One region of the Catenulispora sp. MAP12-49 genome, then DNA from elsewhere that is predicted to be linked to it. Evidence: riboswitches for the same ligand, from Rfam matches in the RefSeq annotation. Region 1 holds a riboswitch; each other region holds the start of a gene.
What was found. A riboswitch is a leader RNA that binds a small molecule or an ion and turns the genes downstream of it on or off. The one in region 1 is predicted to bind cyclic di-AMP.

Region 1 (4,398 bases):
GCCCGCACCGACGACCCGTTCACCACAGCGGTCCGGCGCGCCCTGGCCTCGGTCCGCTCACCGGCCGCACTGGCCGGCAGCGCGCTGCTTGCCCTGCCCGGCCTGGACACCCCGCAGGCGCTGTCCGCCTTCCTGCGCACCACGATCGAGCAGCTGGCCGCCGCCGAGTCGACGCCCGACGCCGAGGCCGGCCGCGTCCTGGCCGCGTACTACCTGCGCCGGAACAACGGCCACGACGCGATCGCGCGCCAAGTGCACCTCAGCCGGGCGACGTACTTCCGGCGGCTCGAGCACGGAATCAGGATCCTGACAGGCCTGCTGAGCGAGCTGGTCCGCTGAGCGCGCGTGGTGTGCGGTCCCCGCCGCTAAGCGCTCACACCCAACGTCTTGGCCGTCTTCGACGCGGGCACCTCGTCCTTGTCCGGATAGGTGTTCAGCACCTTGTCCGAGACCGGGGTGATGATCCCGAACCAGTACTTCTCGTTCCGGAAGTGGTGCAGCTGGTGAGTCCTGCGGATCGTCCGGTACAGCGCGGTCTTCGGGCGGTACGCGGAGTGGATCAGGAAGTGGGTCCACTCGTAGGCGCCGAGCGAGGCCACGGCGGTCGCGAACCCGGTGAGCGCGGGCCGGACGGCACGCGCCCCGGCGAGGTTGGCGGCGGCCAGTGCGGCGATCGCCGGGATCAGCGTCTGCCGGGGGATGAACACCAGCTCCGGGTCGCGGGGGTCGCGGTGGTGCTCGCGGTGGGAGCGTGCCAGAAGGCTGTCGACGGTGCGTCCGGCGACCTCTCGCGGGCGCTGGTGCAGGACATGGACGTGGACCATCCACTCGACGAACGGTTCGACGCCGATGATCACCGCCGCCGCGGTGGCGTCGCGCCGGGTCCAGCGGCCCAGCGCCAGCCGTGAGGCCAGGGCCGCGGCGGTCCCGGCGCCCAGCACGCGCGCGTTGCGGTGCCGGGCGAACTGGCCGGCGGCCTGGCGCAGGGTCAGGCCGGCGCCGGTGAACTCGGTCCGGGTGGGCGTCGTCGCGTCGAACATCATGCCTCCAGGAACAGGGATATCGCGGTGGTTCCGACCGCCAGCAGCTCCGAGGCGGCCGCGCGGGCGCGCTCCGGGTCGCGGTCGTCGATCGCGGCGATCACCGCCAGGTAGCGGGGGACCGCGGCCAGTTCGTCGGCCAGGAGGCGGGCCACCACCGCCGCGGCGGGTTGGTAGGCCTGACGCAGGGCGTTGAGAGAGAGCCGGTAGCAGATGTTGCCCGACCCGTCGACGACCAGGTCCCAGAACCGGGTGTCCAGAGCCCGGCCCCCGTCGGTGTCGCCGAGCTCGGCGACGGCCTGACGCAGCTCGGACGTGTCGTCCAGCCGCGTCGCGCACAGGGCCGCGGCGTCGGCGCCCACGGCTTGCCGCATCTCCATCACCGAGCGGACGACCTCCGGGTCCAGCGCGCCGTCGGGACGCTGGAACAGCCGGGGCAGCAGGTCCAGGCCCGAGTGGGACCGGTAGTCCCGGACCCGGGTGCTGCCGCCGTGCCGGATCTCCACCAGCCCGAGCTGGTCCAGCCGCTGCAGGGCCTCACGGACCACTTGGCGGGTGACGCCGAGCTGCGAGGTCAGTACGCGCTCGGACGGCAGGGGCGAGCCCGGGTCCAGCGTGCCGTCCAAGATCTGGCCGATGATCTGCTCGAAGACGGCGGAGGAGAAGGACCGGCGATCCACCGGGGCGAAGGAGCTCACTCCGCGAGCGTCGCAGACTTCTGGTGTAGTGGTCAAGTGGTCAGACCAGTTGAGTTTCGCGGGACTGCCTGACCGGATCAGACCCCTCTGTGATGGATGTCACCGACTTCGACACGTTTGGTCGCTCATTGTCACGGCGCCCGCACGACCCGCGAGAAGGTCGCCGCCCGGTGAGTGGCCGTGCGTGCCCTGTTGTCGAACCGGTTGTGTTGCGTGTTCCTCTGATTGCGCACGGTGTTCGACATGGTGGTGCGCCGAGGCGATACCGCGGGTTCGGCTCCGGTCACGCTTGCCAGCCAGGCAATTCCGGGCTTTGCTTCAGCAACCGCTCGGCCCATCGCCCGGCGGCCGTCTCGGACGCCAACGCCGAATCCTGCCGGGCTCCGAGGTCACCTTCGAGTTCACGGAACGGCAGGAGCGGGGGACCCAGGTAAGGCGCCGTTCCGCTCCGCCGGAACGGCTCGGGGTGAAGCCGCCGCGGGCGGCCGGGCTCTCTCGCCCGAACCCGACAGCTCACCTCGCAGGCGTCAGAGAGGAACAACCCATGTCTGCCCTCGGACACACCCCGCGGCGACGCCTTTCTCGCCGTGCCACGTTCGGTCTGGTCGCCGGGGTCGCCGCCATCGCTGTGCCGGTGGTCGGGGCGAGCGGCGCACACGCCGCGGCGTACGCGGCCGCCACGCCCGCCATGGCGGCCGCCGCCACGACCATGGCACCGGTCTCCTCCGGCGACGTCGCCCCGCTGGCCGTTCTGCGGATCACCGAGCCGTACGGAGTCCCCGGCCCCTGGGCCGCCGGACACCACACCGGCGTCGATCTGGCCGCGGCCGTCGGCACGGGCGTCCGCTCGGTCGGCGCCGGCACCGTCGTGCGCAGCGGCTGGGACGGGGCGTACGGCATCGACGTCCTGGTCAAGCTCGACGACGGCAAGTACGCACTCTACGGCCACCTGTCACAGGCCTCTGTCTTCGCGGGCGCCGGTGTGCGGGCCGGCCAGCAGATCGGGCTGTCCGGGGCGACCGGTCACGTCACCGGCCCGCACCTGCACTTCGAGGTGCGGACGACGCCGTATTACGGCTCTGACATCAACCCGGTCACCTACCTGCGGGAGCACGGCGTCACCCTCTGATCGCACCGGCTCGGCCGCTCGCGGCGCGCGTCTCCTCCCGTCAGCGGCCGAGCGCCGCCAGGGCGCCGGCGCGCGCGGCCTCGGTCATGGTGAACGGCAGGCCCTGCCGGACCACCGCGACCCGGCGGCCGTCGGGGACCGGGACGATGAGCACCGTCGAGTCCGCGACGCCTTCGGTGCCCTCGTCCCACCAGGCGTCATCGGCGCCGAGGAGGTCGGCCATGATTTCGGGGAGGGTGTCCGGGGCGGCCAGTAGGGCAGCGGCCAGCTGAAGCGCCTTGGTCGGGGCGTCGACCAGGTCGTGCGGATCGGCCGGGACGGCGGTGACCTGCGTGCCGCCGGCCCTGCTGACCGTCTCGATCAGCCGGAAGCGGCCGATCTCCTCGGGGGTGCTGACGAAGAACTCGTCGACCGGCCCGCCCTCATGCGTCTGGACGCTGAAGCCGAACACGTTGCAGCCACAGGCCGCGATCGCCGCGGTGATCGCGGCCAGGCGGCCTGGCTCGTCCTCCAGTGCCGCGCGAATCCGCCATAGAGCCATACCGCGAATGATCCCACTCACCATCTGTACTGCGCACGTGTCGCTCCCGCCAAAGCTTCCCGACGTACTGCACAGTGAGCGGACCGGATCAACGCAGTGCAACCTGGGAAACGGCGCCCGTGAACTTGATCAACCCATCTCGATCGGCAGCCCCGGCCGAAGGTCACCGCCCGGCGGACGGCAGTGAGTAGCGGCACCTGGACAGCCGCCGCCGTGTCCGGGATCGCCGCCGCCTACGCCCTCACCTCCCGGCGGCTGTCCACGACACCGGTGTCCGCGGCCATGGTCTTCGTCGGCTCCGGCATCGCGATCGGTCCCGTCGGCCTGAACCTGGTCAGCGTGCAGACCGACACCGAGCCCCTGCGCACCCTGGTGGAAGCGGCCCTGACCCTGGTGCTGTTCACCGACGCCACGACCGTGCGCCCGGCGGATCTGCGCAGCGGCGGTGCCCTCTCCGGGCGGCTGCTTTCGGTCGGCCTGGTGCTCACCATCGGCGCCGGATGGCTGCTGGCCTGGCCGCTGCTACCGGGCCTGACCGTTTGGGAGCTGGCCCTGGTCGCCGCGATCCTGGCCCCCACCGACGCGGCACTGGGCAAGAGCGCCATCTCCGACCCGCGGGTACCGAGCCTGATCCGTCAGACGCTCAACGTGGAGAGCGGACTGAACGACGGCCTGGTACTGCCCTTCTTCGTGCTCTTCCTCGCCGCCATCCCCGGCACCTCCTACGCGCATCAGGGCGTCGCCGACACCTTCTGGCGCGCCCTGCTGCTCAGCCCGGCGATCGGCCTGGCCGTCGGCGGGATCACCGGCCGACTCCTGCACGTCTCGCTCGACCACGGCTGGGTGGCATCGGACTGGCGGCCCGTCTGCGTGCTCGCCGCGGCCGCCGGCGCCTACACCCTGGCCACGCTCACCCACGGAAGCGGCTTCATCGGCGCGTGGGTGGCCGGGTTCGCCTTCGCCCGCCCCCTGCGCCGCGGCAAGCGGCCG
Region 2 (4,398 bases), on a different contig from region 1:
CGAACTCGTGGATCACCGCGCCGACCGGTTCGGGCTCGCCGAGGTGGCTCCTGTGCGCCGGCATCTCCGGCATCTCCTGGAGCTCCGGGGTCTCGGGCATCTGCGGGATCTCGGGCGTCTGCGGGATCTCGGGCAGCTCCGGCTCCGCGGCGAGGTCCGCGGCAGCTTCAGCTTGCGCGGGAACCCGCTCCCGAGCGGAATCCTGCGCGGCGTCCGGCCGTGCCACCAGCTCGCTGGGTTCCTCGGCGTCCAGATCCTCGGCGTCCAGATCCTCGTCCGACTCGCGCATCATCGCGGCCGTCCAGCCCGCGGCCTCGCACGCGGCGTCCCGGAACTCCCGCAGCTGCCGCAGCATCCCCTCGCTCGACGGGAACAACCGCCGGGCCTGCGCCACGTTCGCCACCGCCAGCGGCGCGGCCTGCACCGAGTCGCCCAGCTCCGAATAGGCCTGTGCCAGCTTGATCCGCGCCATCAGCGCGTCGCGCGGCCCCGAGCCGATGCCCTGCTCGGCACGCTCCAGTTTCGCGACCAGGCCGCTGATCCACTCCTGCGGGTCGGCGTAGGGCTCGGCGTATTCCTCGACCGGCTCGTCGATCGGCTCGTCCGCCGGTTCGTCGGCTCCGTCGGCTCCGTCGGCTCCGTCGGCGGCTTGGGAGATGTCGGCGGCGTCGGACGATTCGGCGGCGTCCCGCGTCGGCTCCCCGGCGCTCACCGGCTCCTGGAACTCCTCGGCCTCCCGGCCGATTTCGTACTCTGACATTCCGTCCCCCTGACAACGTCGAAGGGCGCCGACGTGACGTCGGCGCCCCGCGGCTGGCTCGGCACGATACTACGGCCGCACGATCATCGCCACAGGCATCGAGTGGAGCGGGGCGTACTGGATCACCGTGCCCGGCATCGCGGCGTGGATGATCATGCCCCCGCCCACGTATATCCCGACGTGGTGCAGGCTGCCGTAGTAGATCACCAGGTCGCCGACGGCGATGTTGGCCTCGCTCACCTGGGGGAACTCATAGGCCTGCGCCGAGGAGGAGTGCGACATCGACACCCCGGCGGCGCCCCAGGCGGCCATCGTCAGGCCGGAGCAGTCGAAGCTGCTCGGGCCGTCGGCGCCGTAGACGTAGGGCTTGCCCAGCTGCGCCTTGGCGAAGGCGACGGCTATCGCCGCGCGGGCGTTCGGCGCCGGCGGCAGGTTGGCCGGCGTCTTGACGTTCTGCTGGTTGGCCTGGGTCTGCTGCTGGACGTACTGGGTGCGCTGGGTCGGCGTCAGCGAGTCCAGCAGGGCCTGCGCGGCCTTCTCCTTGGCGTCGATGTCGGCCTTGTTCTGGGCCATCTCGTCGCGGGTCTTCTGCAGCTGCTGCAGGTCCGAGGAGGCCTCGGACTTGTCCTGGTCCAGCTGGCGCTTGATCTCCTGCGCGGTCTGCATCGAGGCGGCCGAGCGGGTGGACACCTCGGAGTTCGCGGTGGCCTGCTGCAGGAAGTTGTCCGGGGAGGCCGACAGCATCAGCTGCAGGGAGTCGTCCACGCCGCCGGCGCGATACTGCGCGGCGGCCAGGCTGCCCAGCGAGGACTGCGCGTTGGTCAGCTGCGACTGCTCCGCGGTGATGCGGGCCTGGATCTGGTTGACCTTGTTCTGCAGCGTGGCCAGGTTGGTGGCCGCCTGGTCGTACGCCTCCGAGGCCTGCTCGGCCTGCTGGTGGAGGTTGTTGACCTGGTTCTTGACGTCGTTCAGGCCCGGCGTCGGGTCCGCGTGGGCCAGACCCGGGACCAGAGCGATGGAACCGACCGTGGCGGTCGCCAGCGTCACCGCGGTACGGGGGGCGGTGATCGTCTTCTTGGACGCGCGGTGAGTTGTCACGGTTTTGTGGGACGCCACTAGGGCGACTCTCCTTCTCTCCCTGCCGCCTACCGGGTTAGCTGTCGGGTTCGGGCTGAGAAGCGTGCCCTACAGGCCGCCGCGCGGGGGTACGCAGCGGACCGATTCACCCCTTGGCCCCAGTGGATGCGGGCCGGTGGGACTTGTGGGTCCCCGGTTCCAGATCGGCGCTTCGCCAGCGGGCTGTGTGGGTGCCCGTGGAAACGGCGGGTCGCGCTTCGCCGGATTCGGCGTGAACTCCCGCCACCGTCCAGGTTGGGCGGCGTGGATACGAGTGTCCGGCCGTAACCCTAGCGAGACCCCGAACGACAAAAGGGATCGGCCCAGGACGCTATACCAGGATTTTACTTTCCAGGGCGTTTAGTGGTCCTGATTCAGTCAGAGCTGTCCGGTTTCACGCAGGGGAGATCACGTGGTTCTTCCCGACGTGTTGTCGGCATCATCGACCTGGATCATGGGTTCAACGCGCGAAAGTACTGCAAGAGTGCCTGCTGGTCCGGCGTTTCGCCGACCCCGGCGTTCCGGCCCGGCGAGATCGCCGCGGCGCTGTGCGGCGAATGTCAGTGGCCTGTTTAGACGACAACGGCGGGCAGCCCGTGCTCCGGGTCGCCCGCCGTTCGTCTCCACACCTATGACCTATGCCACACCTGTGCCACACCTATAGTCGGTGTGTTCCGCGTCACGCCGAGGTGGCCAGCGGCCGGGTCGGCCACTCCGGCTCGGCGTACGACTTCTCCCCGCGCCGCTCGCGGAACGCCGCCCGGTCCGCCTCCTGCTCGGCCTTCCAGCGCGCCTGTGCCTCGTGCAGCCGCACCGCGTCCAGCGTCCCCACCGCCGGGTAGCTGGCGCCGATCACCTGCGCCAGGTTCATCGCGGCCAGCGCGTCGGCGGCCGCGTCGTGCGCGCGGGTGATGGTCACGCCGTAGAACTGGCACTGCGCCTCCAGCGTGCGCGCGCCCTTGCGGAACTTGTCCATCTGCCGGTCGATGACCAGCGGGTCGATCACCGGGGCCACCGGGGCGCGCGAGGCCAGCGGGGTCAGGCCGTTGCGGGCCAGCTCGGCCTCCAGCAGCGTCAGGTCGTAGGGGGCGTTGAACACCACCAGCGGCGTGCCCGCGCGCAGCTCGGCGGCCAGCGCGTCGGCGATCTCGTCCAGCGTCCGGCGCGGCGCGGTGCCGTGCTCGCGGGCGTGCGCGGTGGTGATGCCGTGGATCGCGGTGGCCTCGGCGGGGATCTCGACACCGGGGTCGATGAGGAAGGTCTTCTCGGTACCGTCGGAGGTGACGATGGCCGCCGAGACGATGCGCACGGTCCTGGGGTCGCGGCCGGTGGTCTCGGTGTCGAAGCCGGCCAGCCGGCGCCGGTGCCAGCCGTCGTGCGACCCGCGCTGCGGCGGGACGGCGGCCGGGGCCTCGGTCTGTGTTGGCTGACCGGTCTGTGTCGGCTGACCCTGTACCCGGGCCTGAGGCTCCCAGGCCGGGGCGCACTCATGGTGATAGGTCAGCCACGCACCGTCCACGTTGGCGCGCGTACCGGCCTCGGCTTCCACCCGACCCTTGCACGCGGCGCACGTCCCCGCGTACTTGTTGACCAGAGTCACTGTGTTGTTCTCCCTCACCTCGTGTTGCCACCATGGTGGCGCACCGTTCTGACAAAGACCGCCTTCACTCGGGTCCGGCGACGTCAGCGGCTACCCTGGTGGACTACGGCGGTTTTTTAATCCGCCCGATCTGTTGATTTCCGCGCGAAGGATGAATACGACGTGTTCGACACGCTGTCCGATCGTTTGGCCACGACGTTCAAGAACCTGCGCGGCAAGGGTCGGCTCTCGCAGCAGGACATCGACGAGACCCTGCGGGCCATCCGCCAGGCGCTGCTGGAGGCCGACGTCTCGCTGCAGGCCGTGCGGCCCTTCATCGCCGCGGTGCGCGAGCGCGCCGAGGGCGCCGAGGTCTCCAAGGCGCTGAACCCGGCCCAGCAGATCGTCAAGATCGTCAACGAGGAGCTCGTCGAGATCCTGGGCGGCGAGACCCGGCGGCTGCGGTTCGCCAAGAACCCGCCGACCGTGATCATGCTCGCCGGTCTGCAGGGCGCCGGTAAGACCACGCTGGCCGGCAAGCTGGCCCGCTGGCTGAAGTCCGAGGGCCACACCCCGATCCTGGTCGCCGCCGACCTGCAGCGGCCCAACGCGGTCACCCAGCTGCAGGTGGTCGGCGAGCGCGCCGGCGTGCCGGTGTTCGCCCCCGAGCCCGGCAACGGCGTCGGGAACCCGGTCAAGGTCGCCCAGGACTCGATCGAGTTCGCCAAGACCAAGCTGCACGACGTGGTCATCGTCGACACCGCCGGCCGCCTGGGCATCGACGCCGACCTGATGAAGCAGGCCGCCGACATCCGCGACGCGGTCCGGCCCGACGAGGTCCTGTTCGTCGTCGACGCGATGATCGGTCAGGACGCGGTGACCACCGCGCAGGCCTTCATGGACGGCGTCGGGTTCGACGGCGTGGTGCTGACCAAGCTCGACG
Region 3 (4,398 bases), on a different contig from region 1:
AGTTCCGGCGGCGGTCATCAAGAGCGGAAAGAAGCGCGGCAGCCGTTCGGCGGCGATCAGGCCCGCGCGGTATCCGGCCACCATCGCCTGGGAGGACAGCGCGTCCATCGACTGCGCGCGGGTGATGCGGGGGAGCAGTTCCAGCGCGAAGAAGCTGGCGTGCCGGTCGACCAGGACGCCGGCCGGGCCGCGGCCGTCCTTCGGGGACGACAGTCCGATCACGGCGGTGCCCGGCTTGAGCTTCGCCGCGGTCTGCTGGTCCAGCTGTCCGACAGCGGTCAAGAGATCGATGTTCCCCAAGATTTCTTCCGAGCTTTTCGCGATCATGACGCCCGCGGCGCGGTACGCGTCGTCGCCCTCGGTGGCGGCATCGCCGGCTCCGGACTGGACGTACACGCTGTGACCGGCGGTGATCAGGCGTCCCGCGGATTCGGGGGTGAGTGCCACGCGGCGCTCAAATGGGGCGGTTTCGGTCAAGACACCGATCTGCATGCGATCAACCTAGCCGGGGAATGCTGCCTTTGTGTGCCTCCTGCCGCAGAAGTCCACTGAGTCGTTATCGCCAGCCTTGCCGCTGGACCACATCAAAACCCGTTGCCCCGGCTAGGCTTTGACACAGTGGGGAAGCTGTTAGGTAGGAGTGAACCGGGAACGCTTCGCATGATGCTGACTTCCGGTCGCGCGGCACCTCGACCGTCCAGATGAAGGGGATCTGACGTGAAACTCAAGCCGGCCGTGCAGTGGGGCATCGTGCTCTTCTTGATCTACTTCGTGGTCCAGAACCCGTCAGGGGCGGGGAACCTGGTCCAAGGGGCCTTGAACTGGGTCGCCAGCGTCGGCAAGACGCTCGGTGACACATTCCACAACCTCGTCACGAGCTGATCGGGCAGACGGTATCCCGACGTGTCCGACTCATCACCGCCGCTGTACGGCCGGATGTTGCTCCGGCCCGAGCTCGAGGACCGCGCCAAGCGGTACCTCGTGCCGGGCGAGCGTCTGGTCATAGCGGTACGACACCATTTGGCCGCGATCATCATCCCGGTGCTGATCGCGGTCGCCGCGGCGGTGGCCGCGATGGGCATCGACATCTTCTCCTCACCCGACGCGGGCCAGTTGCGCCTGGGTGCGTGGGCGGTGGCCGGCATCGCCTTCCTCTATATGTTCTGGAACCTCGCAGTGTGGAACCAGGACCTCCTGATAGTGACCAACAAGCGGATCCTGCACACCCACGGGGTGATCACCCGGTCGTTCGACGCGCTGCCCTTGGGCAAGGTCAACGACATGCGGGTGGAGCGGGACCTGCTCGGCCGGATCCTGGGCTACGGGCGGTTCAACGCCAAAGCCGTGGGCGACGCGCCGCTGGGCAGACGCGGCCTGGACTACATCTCGCACGTCGAGCAGACCTGGCTGGAGATCAGCAACCTGTTGTACGGCCCCGGCGCCAAGTCGGGTCCGAAGGATCCGCAGGAGGTGCGCATCGTCGGCGCGGTCCTGCCGGACATGAACGGCGAACCGGTGGAGATCGTCATGCCGCCGGTGTCCGTGAAGAGTCCTGCGGACGACGACAAGGCACACCCCGTGAACGCCGCCATGCTCAACGTGCGGTCGTTCAGCGACGCCAAGGGCGAACGGGCGTTTGAGACCGACGTCACAACGGCGGGCAACAAACGTCGCAGGATTCGCTTTTTCCGCTAACCGGACATCCGTGTCCCAGGCCCAGGTCGCCCCCGAAACGGGGGCGTCTGGGCCATCTTTCTCATGTACAGCCCGTTTCCGTCCCTGCCCGAAGGGTGGCCGGTATCTAAGCGTTCGCTGAACGAATCATGGACTTGTCGCTTGTTAGGCAGGCCGACGGTGACTAACGTCCACAGGGCTTCGCCGCTCCCAACGGGCCAGCAGGTTCCGGGCGTCGGGGCACCGCCGAATCCGCGCACGCGCGGAGCCGGGGAACCAGGTTCGTCGGCGCGGCCCGAGCGGTTAAGCGAGGGTGGCGCCAGTGGGGTGAATCGGTCGGCGCGCACTCGCCGTCAGGTGTGCGCGTGCCACCGTAGGGCTACTTCTTCAGTCCGAATCCGTCAGCTAACCCGGTAGGCGGACAAGGAGGAGACGGAGCCAAGAAGCTCGCATGAGTGTCACCGCCCGACATCGTCGTCCGCGTGCCCCGAAGTACACGAAGCTGGCCCTCGGCGCGGCCGCGGCCGGGACCATGGTCCTGGTGCCCAGCGTCGCCAACGCCGACCCGCAGCCCACCATCGCGCAGGTCAACGACCAGCTGAACAAGCTCTACCAGCAGGAAGCCTCCGCAGACGAGGCGTACAACGCCGCCCAGGATGCCCAGGCGAAGCTGCAGCAGCAGGTCGACGGCATCAACCGGCAGATCACCGCCGAGCAGGCGACCATGGACCAGACCCGCACGCGCCTGGGCGGCCTGGCCGCCGAGCAGTACCGCAGCGGCGGCATGGACCCGACCCTGCAGGTGATGCTGCAGGCCGACCCCTCCACGATGATGGAGATGTCGGCGACGGTCGGCCGCGTCCAGGCCAACAACGCCGACACCCTGACCCTGCTGGCGCAGCAGAAGGCGGACCTGGCGGCCAAGGCCCGGCAGGCGGCGGAGAAGATGGCGCTGCTGGACCAGCAGACCAAGGCCGCCGCGGCGACCAAGAAGCAGTACGACGGCGACGTGGCCAAGGCTCAGGCGCTGCTGAACTCGCTCCAGGCGCAGCAGCGGGCCGCGCTGCAGGCCGAGCAGGCCCGGCAGCGCGCCGCGGCCGTGGCGGCCGCCCAGGCGGCGTCGCAGAACTCGACATCGTCGAGCTCGTCCTCCTCCGGCTCCTCCTCCAGCGGCTCGACCAAGGTGTCGATCCCGTCGGTGTCCGGCCGCGCCGCCGCGGCGGTGGCCTTCGCCCAGTCGCAGATAGGCAAGCCGTACATCTTCGGCGCGACCGGCCCCGGCGGCTACGACTGCTCGGGACTGACCCAGGCGGCCTGGAAGGCGGCCGGCGTGTCGATCCCGCGCACCGCCACGGCGCAGATGCAGGGGCTGCCGGCCGTCCCGGCCTCCTCGGCCCAGCCGGGCGACCTGGTGTTCTTCTACGGGAACAGCAGCTACGTGGACCACGTCGGCCTGTACATCGGCAACGGCCTGGTCATCCACGCGCCGCACCCGGGCACGGACGTCGAGATCGCCGCGGTGAGCACCATGCCGCTGGTGTCGTACGCGCGGCCCTGAGGTGCCCCTCGGGCGCTACTGAGGCGCCCCTGAGGTGCTATGAACCCGCCCGCGCTCGGCGCGCTGCGGTTCGTCCCGGTCTGTGTGGGTCCGGGAGGAACTGCCGCGCGCCGCGCCGGGCACGGCGTCTGGCCTGGTCTTTCTCCCCGGAGCCGGGCCGGACGCCACCTTCGCGTCGAGGCGTCCGCGTCGGCGCGCCGCCGGAGCGGGCCGGGCTCCGCCGGAGCCCGGACGGGCTCTGGACCGCCCCTGGCCTGCGTCTGGACGGCGTCTGGACAGGGCGCGTAGACATCCGTACTCGCGACGAGCGGAACGGCTCCGCATTTTTGCGTAGTACCGCTCACAGCTCCTAACAGGCCCCGCTGCTGTTAAGCTCGGGGGCACAGACGTCTACCAGAAGGGAGGTGGCCACGTGAAGAAACTGCTTCTGCTCGCTGTGGCTGCCATCGGCGGTCTGCTGGTCTACCGGCAGGTCCAGTCCGACAAGTCGGAGCAGGACCTCTGGACCGAGGCGACCGACCCGGTCCCTTCGGCCTGAGAACCGCTCATCCGGCTTCCTCGGCAGCTAGAGCCGAGGCACGGTCCGCCTTCCGGGTTCGGGAGGCGGACCGCTCTAACGGGGCCATGGCGCAATTGGTAGCGCACCTGCTTTGCAAGCAGGGGGTTAGGGGTTCGAGTCCCCTTGGCTCCACATATGATCTTATCAATGCTTAGGCGCAGGTCAGAGGCTATATTTGGATTGATCGTGTGGAGCCCGCAGGGCTTCCACCCGTAGTCGCCGGGCGCCGATCGCAATTTCTTGGAAGCCTGGTCAGGGCGGGTCTTTGCGATCTTCAGAGGGGGATGCCCTCGGCCGCCGACCGGGCCGTCATAGGGTCTGATCCGAGAGCTGTGGTGTATGAGTGGTGGCGTTTCCCGTGCCTCCATACTCCGGTTCCACGTGCCGAATCGTGGTCGAGACCGCGCGGTCGACGCCACCGGCTCTGACGCTCGACCAGGTCGTGATCAAGCGGCTCGCCGTCCGCGAGAACCAGCGATGATCAGCTCGTTGTCCGAGCCCGATTCTGGGCTCGGACGCCGTCACCTGGTGTGTTGGGCGCGTTGGTAATAATCTTGTTGCCAGCTTCCCGATCATGACCGCCTCAGGCCACTTACTTCCGTCAGAT

Region 2: it holds a riboswitch for cyclic di-AMP, as region 1 does, so the genes downstream of both, ABIA35_RS15615 (NlpC/P60 family protein) here and ABIA35_RS31195 (M23 family metallopeptidase) in region 1, are expected to answer to the same signal.
Region 3: it holds a riboswitch for cyclic di-AMP, as region 1 does, so the genes downstream of both, ABIA35_RS47475 (NlpC/P60 family protein) here and ABIA35_RS31195 (M23 family metallopeptidase) in region 1, are expected to answer to the same signal.

Annotation. Positions count from the first base shown of each region.
Region 1 covers NZ_JBGCCP010000020.1:102,766-107,163, forward strand. The annotation lists gene ABIA35_RS31180 (hypothetical protein) at 1-339, shown strand, start outside; gene ABIA35_RS31185 (sterol desaturase family protein) at 366-1,043, opposite strand; gene ABIA35_RS31190 (FadR/GntR family transcriptional regulator) at 1,040-1,738, opposite strand; cyclic di-AMP (ydaO/yuaA leader) riboswitch at 2,093-2,278, shown strand; gene ABIA35_RS31195 (M23 family metallopeptidase) at 2,283-2,867, shown strand; gene ABIA35_RS31200 (hypothetical protein) at 2,908-3,408, opposite strand; gene ABIA35_RS31205 (cation:proton antiporter) at 3,592-4,398, shown strand, end outside.
Region 2 covers NZ_JBGCCP010000007.1:27,108-31,505, reverse strand. The annotation lists gene ABIA35_RS15620 (hypothetical protein) at 1-760, opposite strand, end outside; gene ABIA35_RS15615 (NlpC/P60 family protein) at 830-1,858, opposite strand; cyclic di-AMP (ydaO/yuaA leader) riboswitch at 1,888-2,056, opposite strand; gene ABIA35_RS15610 (exonuclease domain-containing protein) at 2,556-3,476, opposite strand; gene ffh (signal recognition particle protein) at 3,639-4,398, shown strand, end outside.
Region 3 covers NZ_JBGCCP010000062.1:406-4,803, reverse strand. The annotation lists gene ABIA35_RS47490 (NAD(P) transhydrogenase subunit alpha) at 1-492, opposite strand, end outside; gene ABIA35_RS47485 (hypothetical protein) at 718-882, shown strand; gene ABIA35_RS47480 (PH domain-containing protein) at 904-1,695, shown strand; cyclic di-AMP (ydaO/yuaA leader) riboswitch at 1,909-2,108, shown strand; gene ABIA35_RS47475 (NlpC/P60 family protein) at 2,126-3,232, shown strand; gene ABIA35_RS47470 (DLW-39 family protein) at 3,645-3,770, shown strand; tRNA gene ABIA35_RS47465 (tRNA-Ala) at 3,851-3,923, shown strand.